Roseimaritima multifibrata: one gene and its partner. The protein of the gene in region 1 binds, or shares a complex with, the protein of each later gene. Links are inferred from orthologs where the notes say so. Each region holds a gene or a part of one and is shown on either strand. Other genes may lie near its edges.

Region 1 (8,477 bases):
TGGTGGGGGAAGAGAATTTTCCGAAAACCGGCGGGGCGGTTGTGATCTGCAATCACGCTTCCTGGTTGGATGGAATCTTGCTGCTTTGGATGCTGCCTCGCAACGCTCGATTTATCGTCGATGGTGGCAATTTCGATGGCAAATTCGCTCAGTATCTGGCAGGTGCGTTTGATACGATCCTGATGGCAGCCAATGTGAAATCGATCGGTCGTGCGCTGAAAGCGGGCCGCCAAGGTTTGCACGACGGGCACGTCATCGCGATCTTTCCGGAAGGGACGATCACTCGCAGTGGCCAGTTGCAAGCCTTTCGTCCCGGCGTGACCAAAATCCTGAAAGGAACCGACGTCCCGATTGTGCCTATGTTCTTGGACGGAATGTGGGGCAGCCTATTTAGTTTCTCAGAAGGTAAGTTCTTCTGGAAATGGCCCGCCTGGCCTCGACGGCAATTGACCTTGTATATCGGGACTCCGTTGCCAGTCGATGCACCGCTGGACCGCATGCGAAATGCCGTTCAGCAGCTCGGTTCCAAAGCGATGATCGAGCAGCGTCAGCGGATGCCTAAGCTGCCCTGTCAGATTGTGCGGGCATGGAAGAAACGTGGCGGCAAGATGCAGAACGCCGATTCCAGCGGTGTTGAATTAAGTGGCCGAATGATGTTGCTGCGGACCTTGGTCCTGCAACGCATCCTCCGGCGTGAAGTGCTGCTGGATCCGAAACAGGAACCAACGGTCGGGATTTTGTTGCCGCCAAGTGTTGCGGGAGTCGCGGTGAATGTGGCGATGGCGTTTGAACGCAGGACCGCCGCCAACCTAAATTACACCGTCAGCAGCGATGTCCTGAATCGGTGTATCGAATCGGCTGGGATCAAGCACGTTTTGACCAGTGTTCGATTTATGGAGAAAATGAATTTTGATCTGGATGCCGACGTTGTCCTGCTGGAAGACTTCAAAGACAAAGCGACCTTAGGGGACAAAATTTGGGGCGTCATCGGAGCCTATCTGCTGCCAGCGTTCTGCCTTGAGCGATTGCTAGGTTTGAGGAAAATCGCCTGTGATGACCTGCTGGCCGTGATCTTTACCAGCGGTTCGACGGGGACTCCCAAAGGCGTCATGCTGTCGCACGCAAATATCAGCCACAACGTGGAAGCGATCAAGCAATCGGTTCGTTTGGATAGCGACGATGTGGTGTTGGGGATTTTGCCGTTTTTCCATTCCTTTGGCTATGCGGTCACGCTTTGGGCCGTCCAGACATTGGGGCCTCAGGGCGTTTATCACTTCAACCCGCTCGATGCCCGGCAGGTCGGAAAGCTAGCCGAAAAATATCAAGCGACGGTGTTGCTGGGGACGCCAACGTTCCTCCGCGGCTACCTGCGTCGGATCGAACCCGGCCAGTTTGCAAGTTTGGACGTGGTTGTGGTTGGGGCTGAAAAAATGCCCGCCGATTTGTTTGAATCGTTTGAAAAACGCTTCGGAGTTCGCCCCGTGGAAGGTTACGGAACGACCGAATTAAGCCCTCTCGTTTCCGTCAATATTCCACCCTCGCGTTCGGCTGCTAAATTTCAGCCCGATCGATTCGAAGGTTCGGTCGGTCGCCCGTTCCCCGGAATTAGTGCCAAAGTGGTTTCGCCCGAGGATGGGAGTGAACGCGGAGCCGGCGAGGATGGGCTGTTGTTGATTACGGGACCCAATGTGATGCAAGGTTACATGGGACGTGAAGACCTGACCTCCGAAGTCTTGCAAGACGGGTGGTACATCACTGGCGATATCGCCAATGTGGACAAGGAAGGGTTTCTGCATATCACCGGTCGGCAAAGTCGATTTTCGAAAATTGGCGGTGAAATGGTCCCTCACATCCGCGTCGAAGAGGAACTGGCCAAGCAGCTGCTTGTCGACGATGATGACGATGGGGAGGACGATGTGCTCCGAGTCTGCGTCACGGCAATCCCAGACGCCAAAAAAGGGGAGCGGTTGATCGTGTTGCAGCTGCCCTCGGAAAAGGACCCGAGCGATCTGCGGAAAGGATTGACGGAAGCAGGGCTTCCCAATTTGTTTCTCCCCGCCGCCGATGCGTTTTATACGGTGGAGGAAATTCCAGTCTTGGGAACCGGGAAATTGGATTTGAAGGGGGCGCGGGTTTTGGCCGAGCAATTAACCGATCCTGCGGCAGCCAATGAAACCCAAGCAAGTGGATGACGCCATGGATTCTGCCGAAGCCGATGCCGTAGGGACGACGTCGAAATCAAAGCGACGTCGTTGGTGGATTTTCGGATTCGTTGCAGCCGGACTGATTCTGGGGACGCTGGGATACGTCGAATGGTTTCTGAAACGTCCCGTCGGCGAAGGGCCGGCCGGACCCGAGATCGCCCGCCAGCCGTTTGAGAAAATCTGGAGTGAACAGACGATCCAGATTGTTGGCATCGGGGATAGCGTTACCGCAGGACTGGGGGCGAAGAACCCAAGTCACAGCTATTACAACCGGCTTCGAGAGAATCCGGAGGACGAGTTCGAATCGATGCGGGGCATTTCGTTGTCGGCCGTTCTGCCAAACTTGCAGCATCAAAATTTCGCTGTTTCAGGGTCGGAATCGCTGGCGCATGAGCAGATGGTCAACGAGACCGTTCCTGACTATCCCGCGGAGACCTTCGGGATCATCCTGATGTCCAGCGGAGGGAACGATTTGATTCATAGTTATGGACGTCGACCGCCTCGAGAATGTGCGATGTATGGGGCGACCTTGGCGGAGGCGGAACCATGGATCGAAGCTTTTGGGATCCGCTTAGCTGGGATGTTTGAAAAACTAAACGAGCGGTTCCCCGGCGGCTGTGAAATCTATTGTGCGGATATCTATGATCCAACCGACGGCGTTGGGGACGCGCCCAGTATCTTTTTGCCGCACTGGCCGGACGGGTTAGCCATTCATGCAAAGTACAACCAAACGATCCGTTCGGTTGCGGAGTCATTTGAAAATGTCTTTGTCGTCCCGCTCTACGAGAATTTCCTCGGGCACGGTTCGCATTGCCGGCAGTTTTGGCAACCGCATTACGATGCGCAGGATCCGTATTATTGGTTCTACGATAATGTCGAAGACCCAAACGATCGTGGGTACGATGCGATCCGGCGTCTGTATTTAAAAACGATCGTCGAAAATACGTCGCTCCGCTAGCGGACGCCATCGTCGTTGCCGTAGCTACCGTCGTCAGACGGTGGATTTATTCGATTGTAGGCCTGTCTTGAATACTCGCTTACGCTTCGTGCTAGTAAGCGGAAAGCGAGCGTTGCTACCGAGCGCTAGTGCATTACGGCTCGAGCGACATTGAAGTAGATGACGATTCCTAGGATGTCGACGATTCCAGCGACAAAAGGGTTGCTCATCAAGGCGGGATCCAGCCCCAGTCTTTTGAAGATCAATGGAAGGGTGACTCCGACCATGCACCCCGAAATCACCACCGCGAGAAGCGTGATCGGGATGACCATCGCACTGGCGCTGTCCGGGGCAACAAATAACGACACCACAAAGCCTAGCGAGGCTAAGAAACTGCCAAGCATGCAACTGACCACCAGTTCTCGAGAGAGAATCGTTCTCCAGTCGCGGACGCTTAGGTCGCCGCTGGTCATTGCCGTGATTACCAGGGTTGCCGACTGAGTCCCCGAATTGCCACCCGCTGAAATGATCAGAGGGATGAACAGAACCAGCCACGTGTAAGTTTCCAGTTCTTGGTCGTATTGCCGGAGTGCAAACGCGGTCAGCAGGGCTGCGAAGAAAAGGATGGTTAGCCAGATTCCTCGTTTCCAGCCTAGCCGAACCAGATTGATTCGCAGGTAGCTTTCTTCCAGCGGAGCGACCGCAGCGATGCGCTGTGCGTCCTCGGTTAGTTCCTCTCGAACGACATCGATCACGTCGTCATGCGTGATGATTCCCAGAAGTTGTCGTCCCTGGTCGACCACGGGGATCGCCAACATGTTGTAGCGTTCGACCCGTTCTGCAACCGCTTCTTGGTCATCGGTAGGGAGGACGGCGATCACGTCGGTTTCCATCAAATCGCTCAGTCGCGATTCCACGTTCCCCAGTGCCGAAATCAATTGTCGGCCGGAGACGATTCCGCGGAGCCGATCGTCTTGGTCAACCACATAGATGTAGTAGATCGTTTCTAGTTCTTCCGCTTGTTTGCTCAGTTCTTCCAACGCTTGTCGGACCGTCAGATCTTCGGTCAGTTTGGCGACTTCCGAGGTCATGATCGCCCCGGCGGTCCCCTCGGCAAAAGATTGGAGTCGCCGGATGTCGCGGCGCTCGGATGCCGGTAGCAACGCCAGTAGGTCGACGACTCGACTTTCACTTAGCTCTTGGATCAAGTCGACGCGGTCATCCGAGGGGAGTTCCGCAAGCAGGTTTGCAGCTTCGGTTGTGTCTTCAAAGTTCAGGATGTTCAGTTTTCGGTCGAGATCGAAATACTCGAAAATCTCGGCTCGAAGTCCTGGGGGGGCGTGGAGCAGGACCTGCCAAGATTCGGCAGCGGTAAGTCCTTCCATGTATTCGGCCGTCCGCCCCGGGTTCAGTGCGGTGCAAAATTCCTGCAGCTCTTCGGCACTATTGTGCTCCAGCATCTCTCGCAGTTCTGGGAGAAAAAGTGTGTTGAGCATCGTTGAAGCAATTCACGAGTGTGCAGGGAACTGTCTAGATGGGGCGAGGCCGCGGGGTATCTTAGCGGGCGAAGTCAATTGTCTGCACCCGCCGGTCAGCGGTAAGCAGGGGGCGTCGGATCGGGAGAGAATGGTTTTCCGAGTTCTTGTCACAGGACTTGTGCAGCCAGCGAAGCGGGGTGAAAAACTTCGGTTCACGGCAGGTTTCCCCCTTGATGGCTTTGCGTTTTTGTCCGAGCGGGTGGTTTTTGCCTCCGCGAGATGTGAAATTGTTTCATTTCGTTGACACTTCAATTTTGCCGCAACTATAATTTTGTGGTACGAGGCTCCGCTCCGGTGCTCCCTTCTCATTAAAAGCCCATGTTTTTTCTCGGCAAGTGGTAAGGGTTGAGCTAGAATTGAGCCTAAACTTGATGGATTTCCGCCCTCGGAATCACCTTGTCTCCCAAGAGCCTGCACGATGACATTTTTAGGCAAGTGCTTTACCTTCATGATCTTTATCCTCAGTGCCATATTTATGGCGCTGGCCTTGGCTGCAAATGCCTCCCACCGCAATTGGCGGGAAGAAATTGTCAAGGAAGGTGGATTAAAGGATCAGGTTGAAGAGTTCGCCACAAAAAACCGAGAGCTTGAAGACGCTCGTGTTCGCGTCGAGCGAGCCCTTGCTGCGGAACAGGTTGCTCGCCGGACCGCTTTAGCGGCTCTGGAAACCGACCTCGCACAGAAAAGCGACTTGTTGGCTAAAGCTGAGCAAGCTTTGACCAGCGAGCGTGCGACCAATGAATCATTGGCTCGCAAAGACGCACAGATTACCGACGAACTGACGCGTTTGACTGCCGATAACGCCAAACTTCGCCAGCAAATTGTCACCGAACAAGACGACCGCGACCGTTTGTTCGCCAGGGTCCTCGAATTGACCGACAAAATGAACGGTATTCGGGGTTTGCTGGAAGTTCAGAAAGAGCGGAATCAGACGCTTGTCGCTCAGGTGACTCGCTTTACTGAAGTCATGCAGGCTCGTGGTATCAACGTCAATGACGCCCTCGATGGAGCTCCTCCTGCTCGAAACGGGACCGTATTGGTCGTCGATCGCGGCAAGAAGTTGGTGGAATTGTCCATCGGCTATGACGAAGGGCTGCGAGTTGGCCACATGCTAGAAGTGACCCGTGGATCACAATATTTGGGCCGTGCGAAGGTTCGCCGAACCAGTCCAGATCGTGCCGTTGCGGAGATCATGCCAGACTTTACGCTTGGAACCATCCAAAAGGGCGATCGTGTCGACACCACAATTGAATGATATTCCTCGGAAGCAGAACGCCAACATTTACACAGTGATGCTGCTTGTTAGCATGCTCTTTATGTTGGTCGCTGTTATCGCCATGTTTGTTGAATTTCGCCGGTATGAAGGGACTCTCCCTTGGAAAACCGATGAAGCGCGGCCACAGGTTATGCATCACACGACCTTGCCGACCTATTTCTAGGCACTGGGCCATTGGTCCACTAATTGCTGTAGTGTATGCTCGCAATGGTGGCCAGACAGGCTGGCAGCCAATTGACGTGAAAACGCAGTAACGTATTACAAAGAAGGGTGTCACGATGGCAGGTGCTGTAGCCGAATTTACCGTTGACAATTTTGATTCCGAAGTCCTTCAGTCCTCCAGTCCCGTTCTGGTTGACTTCTGGGCGCCTTGGTGTGGCCCTTGCCGCCAAATTGCACCAATGATCGACGAACTTGCTAACGACAACCCAAGTTTGAAGATCGGAAAGCTGAACATTGATGATCATCCTGAAATCGCTCAGCGATATCAGGTTAACACCATCCCAACCTTGTTGGTATTTAAGGATGGTAATATCAGCGAAACCTTTATCGGAGTTCGCCCAAAAGCTCAGCTGCAAGAAGCTCTCGATTCGGCCGGTGAAGCCTAATCGCGTCGCGAATTGCGAAAGATCCAAAAGCCACAGCAAGTTGTTGTGGCTTTTTTTATGCAAACGCGCCTCCCTCGCCTATCACGAACGGTCCCCAATCAGGCCGAGACTGCAATGAAGACGTTCATTTCACAGTAATGGCGGGCAGGTTGCGGTGTTTTTCCCTCCCCTCCCAAACGCAAAGCTGGCTCGCCGGTGACGGGAATGAAAAATGGCCGTCTCCACAAGGCAATCTTCAATCTTCAATCTTCAATCTTCATTACTCATTAAGCAGTCGCTCACCCAGCGACTGCAGCCTCGTCCCAAACAACGCGCTTTTAAAAAGCCTTTTCATCATCCCTGTCAAAGATCTTCAGCACGCTAAACTTGGGGATCTGTCCCGCGTCTGACCCAGTTGGCGTTTTTTGGGGCTAGCCGTTTCCTTTGTCTTCTTTATGCGAGCCTACTGCGATGGTGGATGTTACTGAGCAACGAGAACTTAGTTTTCCTGACTTTGACGCCGTCCTGGAGGAAGTGGATCGGTTGGCATCGGGGGAGGTTCGCACGGTGGGGAATCATACGTTTGGCGAAATTTTGAATCACCTTGCGATTAGTCATGATGTTTCCGCAGGCCGTCTGCAGGCTCCATCCCCGCCGCTTCTGGTTAAGCTTTTGATGCCGTTGATTCGGCGGACGGTAATTCATGCCAAGCCACTAAAGCCGGGTTTCAAACTGCCCGCTTCCGGCGAATCCTTTTTCTGGCCCGCTGGGGATTTTGAAACGTCCTCGTCGGTGGCTCGCTTCAAAGAATCGGTGGAGTACTACAGGACGAACGGCCCGCTGGCGAAACATCCCTTCTTTGGGAAACTAACAAGTGCCGAGTGTGACCAACTGCAGTGTCGTCACGCGGCCCTGCATCTTGGTTTTGTGCATCCTGCGTGAACCGGCCCTCTCCTATGGTCTGGTGAAAAGGCTTCCCCGATCCGGTTTCGTGGCACGAAATTCAACGAGCGGCGCAAGGCGACAATTGCAGAATGGAGAATGAGAATTGCAAAGTCCCCTGCAAGGACAGTCATTTTGTATTTTTCATTTTACAATTTAGCTTTTGCAATTCCCCTCACCCGTGAGCCAGTTTCGTGGCGGGCAACCTGTCGCAACCTGCCCAGCCATCCACCACGGAATAATTTTCAGAAGGCCACTTCTCCCCGCTCACAGCAGCCCGCGCGTGCCGTTCCGCTACGAAGTCGGTGCCAAACCGCGAGGGGTTGTTGCCTTTACGCGTCTGCCAGATTGGAGATCGATGGCAGTTGCGACGTGGAGGCTGGAAGGACCAGCCATTCGGTGATGACCACCCGCTGGATGATCGGGTCGGTGATGTGCCCTAGAATGGCTTCCATCAAACGGTCGCGAAGAACCGTTTGTGTCGGATCGTTTAGCAGTTCGGTAGGAGCCTGCCGGAGCAATTGTTCGACGGTTTCATTGATTTCCAGCTCTTTCAGCCCGAGTTGTTCTTCGGCAGAATGGCGTCGTTGAGGGTCGACGACCACATGCAGCTGAAACGAGAAAACCTGGGTTAAGTCCGAGACATGTTGGAATCGGTAATGCCCGATCGGAATCGTCGATGATTGTTCTTGATTCAATCGTGCGACCTGGCTGCGGACGTAACTGATGATGACCGCATGGACCACCACCATGGACAGAACAAGTCCAACCACCCAGTAGCGACGTATTAAATTCACGGTAAACGAGCTCTACGGATTCGGTTTATCAAATGGAAACAATAACAACATGGTCGGATTTACGTCCTTTCAACCCTAGGTTGCCTTTATGCTTCCGCAGGATTTGCCAGCAGGGATCTCGAGGAGGCTCGCTTTGAATGTGAATACAACCGACACAACCGCTCCAGTCGTTCTGGTCTGTTCGAGTCCGAAAGCG
Region 2 (8,559 bases), 2.9 Mb from region 1 along the record:
TGGCTATGGATGCGGAAGACTTAGTAAAAGATTTTCATGAATCCGCCGAAATTCTCTAAAGTCTTCCCGCCACAGTTTTTGCCATTGCAAAAGCTTGTGACAGGTGCCGTATGTCCCCACAGGGATAACCTCATTATAAGCCATGTCGCCGCATTCCTTCTCCTTTTTGTGATGGGAACCAAAGCGGCGGCGCAGTCATACGACACTTTCGATCCATACCAGCAGTCGCATCCTTGTGAACCAGCGCCGCTTGATTTCTCACCTTCCGACCTTACCTGGATGAATGAAGGGGCAACGCAACAAGCGTGGGATACACACGGCCCGGCCCTTGGCTGGGAACCGCTGCCCGCTGGCACGATCTATCCGCTCTATCTTGCGGACGTCAAAGCGTCACGGATGGCCGGCGTTTGGTCAGGAGGAGACGAAGGCCTTGTCGATGGAACCTTAGGGGGACGCTTCGGTTTGTTGCGACACAATCAAGGTGGCGAAGGACCGTACATGCGTGGGATGCAGATCGATACCGAAGGGTCCGCCAACGTCCGCTTGATTCCAGGTGAAAACATGGATGTTAAGAGCGTCGATTTCCGAGCCGGCGTCCCGGTCTCATTTGGTTTCGGAAGGCTACACACACGCTTCGGATACTATCACCTAAGTTCGCACGTTGGGGATGAGTACCTTTTAAAACGCCCGGATTTTAATCGTCTAAATTTTAGCCGCGACGTCCTCTTCATCGGGGCAGGGTACTGGCTGACGCCGGCAACTCGAATCTACGGAGAGGCCGGCTGGGCGTTTTACAGTGACATCAGTAAAGAATGGGAGTTCATGTTCGGGATCGAACGTGCACCTCGATTTGCAACTGGCATGCGAGGCCAACCATTCTACGCGATTCAAGGACATCTCCGCGAAGAGCTGGACTTTGGCGGTCACTTCAACAGCCAGATCGGCTGGGCGTGGCGTCGGAATGCCTCGTCCGGTCTGTTCCGAATTGGACTGCAGTACTTCAATGGCAAAAGCCAACAGTACTCGTTCTACCAGCAAAATGAACAGCAGCTTGGATTCGGTCTGTGGTACGACTACTAACCGGCCGCACGGTTTAAAGTGACGCCAACCGGTAGCGGCGTTACCACGAAACGCTTACGCGAGAACATTTTCGGCCCAGCAGGCTGGCCGATACACGCCGCACGAATCGCAAGCGAGTGAATAAACGACACGCTGGCGCGGATCCAATTGAATCGTATGCGTGACCGTCCTGATTACTCGCTGGCGCTTTTTGAAGTTGCGCTTTCTGGAGTGGGCTACTTTGCTTCCGCCGGGCTTGTCCCGGTCCGGGGCAAGCCGGAAACGGAACTCTCGATACCTGGAGCTAAAAAGGTGGTGGAATAGCCGAATGATTTGAGGCATCCGCAAGGGTACGGAAATCAGGACGATTGACCACCGCAATCACCTCAAAAGCGCAACATCAAAACTGGCGCTTCGTGCTTGTAAACGACAAGAATCCTTGCCTCGGGCGTGAGCGAGGCGTTGTTGTCGTATCGATGATCGGCTGCAAAAATCATGCAGCCTTCACGCTGGGCGTCTTAGAAACTTCATGTCCCTGCAGTCGTTGCGGGCACCTAGTCGACGCCCTAGTTTCCACTTGGCTTTTTCAGTGGTGGCAACTGTGTCTCTAATACGCCTCGGGCCGATCGCCAGAGGATGACTCCTTCAGCAATCATCCAAACCTGCAGGGCCAAAGTTCCGATCCCGAATGCGATCAACAGCCAGTTTCGCTGTTCAATCCAATCGAATGCGAGGTTGTATCCCATCGCCCAGGCAGGCATCAGCATCATGATGACCATCGGGATTCCGATGACAGCCAAAGGTTTGCCTCGACGAGTCAAGTAGAAAAAGGCGACCATCAAAGCCAATCCGGCGAGCAATTGATTGGTTGCTCCAAAGAGCGGCCACAGCAACAGGCCTCCGGCTCCAGGCTTATCCCCCCCTTGAAACGCAATGAGTGCCGCGACGCCGACGGCAACCGAAGTCGCTACGTACTTATTTTGCAGCGGTTTGACATGCAGCGTCGTCCCCAATTCCTGCAACACGTAACGCTGCAGACGCGTCGCCGTATCGAGCGTTGTCGCAGCAAAACTCGCGACCAGAACGGCCATGATTGCGATCGATAGCTGCAAAGGAACGCCAATGGTGCTGATAAAATTGGCTCCACCATCCACAAACGCAGCCAGTTTTTTCCCCAACGTGTGATCACTCCACTTTCCGTCGGCTCGATAGTATTCAGCCCACGCAGCGGTCCCGGTCACGGCGACTCCTTCGGCGTCCATTTGGTTTTCATACCGGATGACTCCATCGACATTATTCCTGATGATCGGCCCCATCCCAACGCCTGCACAACAGGCAAGGATAACGATCACTGCCAACGCTCCCTCCAACAGCATCGCACCATAACCAACCGCTTGGGCATCGGTTTCACAGGCAATCTGTTTACTGGTTGTCCCACTACTGACCAGGCAGTGAAATCCGCTACACGCACCACATGCAATCGTAATAAACAAAAACGGAAGCATCGGGGGGGCTCCGGCAGGAACGTTTTGCGCGATCGCAGGAGCCGAATTGAAGAGGTCGGCACTGCCGGTAACCGATGCCATTCCAAGCCCAATCACCAGCAAGCCAAGGGCCACGTACAACTGCTGGCTGTTGATATAGTCACGCGGCTGCAGCAGCAACCAAACGGGCAATACCGAAGCGGCAAAGGCGTAGACCAACAGGATCAGCGTCCAGACAACCTTTGGATTCCAGAAATGATTTTCGGTCGGAAAGATATGTTTCAAATCAATCGGGAGGTAATACGCCCCGATGTAGACCGCCGCATACAACAACGCCAACCCAATCAGACTTGGCGCCAAGAGGCCTCCACCGCGGCGATAGACCCAAAGCCCGATCACCACAGCCACTGGCATCGCCACCCATACGCTCAGCACCGATTCGGGATAGATCGAAAAAACCGTCGCAATCACCAATCCAAAGACCGCCAAGACGATCGTCAGTGCGGCGGCCAACACGATCAGGAAAAGCAATTTGGCTCGAGGCGAAATCAATCGCCCGGCAACTTCGCCAATCGTCTGGCCTCGGTTGCGAAGGGAAATAACCAGAGCTGCCAAATCGTGGACGCCGCCGATCAGGATCGATCCAAAAATGACCCACAAAAGAGCCGGTAGCCAACCCCAGAAAACCGCCAAAGCCGGACCGACGATCGGCCCCGTTCCGGCGATACTAGTGAAGTGATGACCGAAAATAACGGAGCGACGGGTCGGGACAAAATCGACATCGTCCCGCATTTCGTGACTGGGAGTGACATTTTTATCCGTCAGCCCAAACAGGTACTTTGCCAACCACTTTCCGTACGTGTTATAGGCAACGATAAACCCGAGCATGGAGGCCACAGCTACCAGAAGAGTCGTCATCGTTTAATTGGCTACTAGATAGAGGAAAATGAACTGCCCGTCGGCCGGTACTCGACACAAGGATGAACTGCCTATAATAACCGCGCAACACCCCATCGCCCACGTCTCCAACGGAGCTAAAGCCCACGTGACGGATAAAATCGAAAAAGCAATCATCATCGGAAGTGGTCCCGCCGCTTGGTCGGCCGCTATTTACGCTTCCCGAGCCAATTTGGAGCCTCTGGTCTTCGAAGGTGCCAACACGGAAGAAAACCGCCAACAGGGGACCCTCCCTCTAGGCCAGCTTGCCCAGACGACCGAAGTCGAAAACTACGCAGGATTTCCCTCGGGAAAACTGTCTCAGTTCGTCAATTCGGCGATCGATGACGAGCAAAAATACATGCTCCCTCCCGTCGAAGAGGAAGCGCACGCGGTCACCGGCCCCGAGCTGATGAACCTAATGCGGCAACAAGCCCGCAATTTTGGGACTCGAGTCATCACCGACGACGTGACGGCAACGGACCTAAGCAAAGGCCCGTTCACGATCGAAACCTTGGAAAACGGCACACACCGTTGCCATACGCTGATCATCGCAACCGGAGCTCGAGCCAATTACTTGGGCCTTGATTCAGAAGATGCTTACAAAAATCGCGGCGTCAGTGCCTGTGCGGTTTGCGACGGAGCGTTGCCTCGCTTCCGCAACAAACCCCTGGTCGTCGTCGGCGGTGGCGACAGCGCGATCGAAGAAGCCAGCTACCTAAGCAAATTCGCATCCAAAGTCTATTTGGTGGTCCGCCGCGACGAATTACGAGCTTCCAAAATCATGCAGGAACGCTTGGAAAGCACTGAGAAAATCGAAGTCCTTTGGAACCACGAAGTCGAAGAAGTGCTGGGCGACGACTCCCAAGGCGTTAGCGCGATCCGGCTTCGCCAAAATGTGGAAAACAAGGAAAATACCGTCGAAGCAGGTGGCCTATTCCTAGCCATCGGGCACACCCCAAACACCAGCTTCCTGGGCGATCAGGTCGAATTGACGGACAAAGGCTACATTCGCTGGACCCAATCCTTCCGCACCGCGACCAGCGTCGAAGGTGTCTTTGCGGCAGGTGATGTTGCCGACGACTACTATCGCCAGGCAATTACGTCCGCAGGAACCGGCTGCATGGCCGCTCTGGACGCTGAAAGATTGCTAGCCGACCGCAACTTGCTGTAAACTAGCAGGTGGGCTGAGCTCCTTTTTGAACATTGCTAAGAGGGCCTGCTTTTCTGCAGGCCCTCGTTTTATGGTCCTCCCGCCCCGGAAACGACGACTTTATCCTTCGCCTGGAGAATCAAGTGTTGACACGAGAATCAAGAAAATCACTGGCGATCTTCCTGGGACTCGTGCTCGGAGGATTTGTGGCTGCCCCCAGCGGGCACGCTCAAAAAACCTCTGGCCTGATGCCTCGCGAAGGAGAAGAAGTGGCGACACTGGCCGGTGGATGTTTCTGGTGCACCGAAGCTGTGTTCGAGCGAATGAAGGGAGTCAACGATGTCGTTTCCGGCTATACCGGAGACCCTGACGTGACGAACCCGAACTACCAGATGGTCCTTTCCAAGAGGACCAAACATGCCGAGGCGATCCAGATTTTCTACGACCCCAATGTTGTCTCTTACCGACAACTACTGGATGTCTTTTTTCAGATCCACAACCCGATGACCTTGAACCAGCAAGGTGTCGATAAAGGGCCGCAGTACCGCAGCGCAATCTTTTATCACGACGAAGCACAAAAAGCCGAAGCGGAAAAAGTGATCGCGAAACTAAACAAATCGCCAAAGTTCCGCAGACCGATTGTCACGGAAGTCACGCCCGTCGGGCAATTTCATTTGGCGGAAGAATATCATCAGGACTACTTCCGCAAAAACCCGTATCAAGCCTACTGCCAATCAACCGTCGCTCCCAAAATTCGAAAATTCGACAACCTGTTCAAAGACCAGGTTCGAACCGAAGGAATTGGCAGCCGGTAGGGACTATCATCCGCAGAGCGAGATGTGCCCGCCGAAATTCCTCGCGGATCGGCACGAACCGACCGGGGAACACGCGGGATTTCTAAGCCGACTGCCGGACGGCTTGCGTCCAATGCCATCTACATTGTTAGCGGAACGGCGCGAGCCGTCCGGCAAGCGCATTGAACAGACCATAAATTTGCCGGTCAGCTTGCTTCGATCCGCCAGGAAATGCGCCCCTAGACAGCCAAAGTAGATGGCATTGGGCTTTTGTCGTTTCGCTAAGAAAGTATTTGGGGCGAGATGTTTGCCTCGCGGAACGGCGCGAACCGACCGGTACATACGTGGGATTGGCAGGACGAGAGCCGGACGGCTCGCGCCGTTCCGCTATGAAAGTAGAAAGCTTGCGGAGCCCGGGTGAGGGCCCCGCATTGCAGCTTACTGGTTTTACTCTTCGGTCGATTCCGAATCATCCTCTGGCGAATCTTCCGGAGCGGGAGCTTGCTCGGTCGCAGCGTCGGAATCGGCAGCTTTAACATCGCCCGTTTCCGAAGCAGTCCCTTCCGGCGTTACACCTTCAGGTGTGGCTCCTTCTTCTTCCTTCTCTTCTGCCGGGACTCGAACGACGGCGATCAGGGTGTCATCGTCGCCGAGGTTCATGATCCGAACCCCTTGAGTGTTTCGACCGATCACACTGATTTCACGAGCGGCGACCCGCTGAATCTTGCCTTTGGCAGTCATCATCAGAATCTCGTCATCGTCGGTGACCCGCACGATATCGACAACATTCCCGTTCCGCTCGCTGGTGCGAATGTCTCGCAACCCTTTGCCACCACGGCGTTGGGTGCGATAGCGAGCCGATCCAGAGGTTTCTTCTTCGTTTTCTTCATCGCTATCCGCAGCGGCGTTTGGTCCAAACGGCGTCCGTTTGCCGTAACCTTTCTCGCAGACGGTCAGCAACGTTGCATCGGGATCGGCGACGACCATTCCGACGATTTCGTCATCCTTGCCTAGATTGATGCCCTTCACGCCGGAGGTATTTCGCCCCATCGATCGAGCATCACTTTCTGCGAAGCGGATCGCCATCCCCGACTTGGTGACCAACACCACTTCGGTTTCGGGACCGACAACGGCTGCGTCGACCAAACTGTCATCTTCACGCAGCTTAATCGCGATAATCCCGCCACGTTTCGGACGGCTGTAGCTTTCCAAGCTGGTCTTTTTAACCAACCCTTCGCGGGTGGCCATCATGATGAAGTGGCCGGGCTGATCGAAATCGCGGATCGCCAAGCATTCCGCGATCTGCTCGTTCTCTTCCAGATTCAACAGATTGACGATCGCTCGGCCGCGGCTTTCACGAGACAACTGTGGCAGGTCATAGACCTTCTGCCAGCGAACCTTCCCGGTGGTCGTAAAGAACAACAGGTAGGCGTGGGTACTGGCGACAAACAGATGTTCGATCGGATCTTCGTCTTCGGTCTTGGCCCCCTTGAGTCCTTTTCCGCCTCGGCGCTGAGCTCGATAGGTGGTGGCGGGGGTCCGCTTGATATAGCCGCGGTGACTGATGGAAACGACCATCGTTTCTTCGGTGATCAGATCTTCAAGATCGATATTACCGAGTTCTTCGGTGCTAATTTCGGTACGGCGTTTATCACCAAACCGACGCTGCATTTCGATCAAGTCGTCCTTGATGATTCCATAGATACGTTCTTGGCTGCCCAAGATATCCAGGTATTCCAGGATCTCTTCCAACAGCTGAGCATGTTCGCCGCCAAGTTTCTCTTGTTCCAGGTTGACCAATTGCCCCAGCGTCATCCGCAGGATCGCATCGGTTTGAACACTTGTCAGCGTGTACGAATCGGCTGCACCACGCTCCTCGACAAACTGCTCAAACCCCTTATCGCCGATGGCTCGCTGCATCAGAGCGGCCGGGCATTCGATCTGCATCAGCCGTTTTTTTGCTTCCGGCTGGGTACGGCTTGTTCGAATGGTTTTGATGATTTCGTCGATGTTGGCCAACGCCAACAACAGGCCTTCGACCGTATGTTTTCGGCGTCGAGCCCGATTCAGCAAGAACTGAGTACGGCGGCGAATGACCACCAAACGATGCCGCAGGAATTCCTGCAACATTTCTTTGACGGTTAGCTCTCTTGGCTTTCCGTCGACCAAAGCCAACAAGATGACCGAGAACGAATCTTGTAGTGGCGAGAACTGATACAGCTGATTGAGAACGACATCTGGATCGGCATCCCGTTTCAATTCGATGACCAACCGAACCGGTTCTTTCAGATCGCTTTCGTCGCGAATCGCCGAAATCCCTTTGATTCGATCATCGTTAACCAGTGCCGCGATCTTTTCAATCACTCGGTCACGAGCTTGCTGGTACGGGATTTCCGAAACCACAATGCGGAACCGGTTCCCCTTCATTTCCTCGATCTTGCAACGAGCCCGAACCTGGATCGTGCTTCGACCGGTGGTGTAGCCGCGGATGATACCGGAGCGACCACAGATGATCCCGCCGGTCGGGAAATCGGGGCCGGGCATGACGGTCATGATTTCGGCGATCGTCATGTCCGGATTGTCGATCAACCGGATCAACGCTTCGCAGACCTCGCCCGGATTATGCGGCGGGATACTGGTTGCCATCCCAACGGCGATACCACCCGATCCGTTAACCAGCAGGTTCGGAAACCGACTGGGCAGCACGGTTGGTTCCGTGCGAACTTCGTCGTAAGTCGGAATGTAGTCGACCGTATCGAATTTCAGGTCATCCAGCATCTGAGCGGCGACAGCGGACATCCTTGCTTCGGTATATCGCATAGCCGCCGGAGGCAGACCGGCAATCGAACCGAAGTTCCCCTGCTTGTCGATCAGCATGCTCCGCAGGTTCCACTCCTGAGCCATCCGGACCAAAGTCGGATAGATCACGCTTTCACCGTGCGGGTGATAGTTACCCGACGTATCACCAGAAATTTTGGCGCATTTAACACGCTTGGATCCGGGGCCCAGATTCAAGTCATTCATGGCGACCAGGATTCGCCGCTGACTTGGCTTCAGACCGTCACGAACATCCGGCAAGGCTCGACTGACGATGACGCTCATCGCGTACGTCAGGTAGCTTTCGCGAAGTTCA

What was found.
Region 2: the proteins of trxA (region 1) and FF011L_RS16810 are in contact, whole or in part, in a crystal structure (PDB 1F6M), measured with the Escherichia coli proteins. The link is inferred for Roseimaritima multifibrata from one-to-one orthologs.

Annotation. Positions count from the first base shown.
Region 1 is NZ_CP036262.1:1,751,228-1,759,704, forward strand. Bases 5,049-7,898 are described here. They hold trxA (thioredoxin), read left to right. Parts: upstream 5,049-6,233; coding sequence 6,234-6,563; downstream 6,564-7,898. Other genes in these bases: FF011L_RS06420 (coiled-coil domain-containing protein), read left to right, coding at 5,098-5,934; FF011L_RS06425 (hypothetical protein), read left to right, coding at 5,927-6,118; FF011L_RS06435 (DUF1569 domain-containing protein), read left to right, coding at 7,014-7,484; FF011L_RS06440 (hypothetical protein), read right to left, coding at 7,817-7,898. Also shown: FF011L_RS06405 (AMP-binding protein), read left to right, coding at 1-2,192; FF011L_RS06410 (SGNH/GDSL hydrolase family protein), read left to right, coding at 2,197-3,162; mgtE (magnesium transporter), read right to left, coding at 3,288-4,637; more of FF011L_RS06440, read right to left, coding at 7,899-8,281; FF011L_RS06445 (diacylglycerol/lipid kinase family protein), read left to right, coding at 8,421-8,477. UniProt on the Escherichia coli protein: Participates in various redox reactions through the reversible oxidation of its active center dithiol to a disulfide and catalyzes dithiol-disulfide exchange reactions.
Region 2 is NZ_CP036262.1:4,642,262-4,650,820, forward strand. The notes cover bases 2,640-5,571. They hold FF011L_RS16810 (NAD(P)/FAD-dependent oxidoreductase), read left to right. Parts: upstream 2,640-3,489; coding sequence 3,490-4,653; downstream 4,654-5,571. Other genes in these bases: FF011L_RS16805 (carbon starvation CstA family protein), read right to left, coding at 2,640-3,461; msrA (peptide-methionine (S)-S-oxide reductase MsrA), read left to right, coding at 4,776-5,447. Also shown: FF011L_RS16800 (DUF1207 domain-containing protein), read left to right, coding at 172-1,080; FF011L_RS26410 (hypothetical protein), read left to right, coding at 1,237-1,383; more of FF011L_RS16805, read right to left, coding at 1,626-2,639; gyrA (DNA gyrase subunit A), read right to left, coding at 5,874-8,559.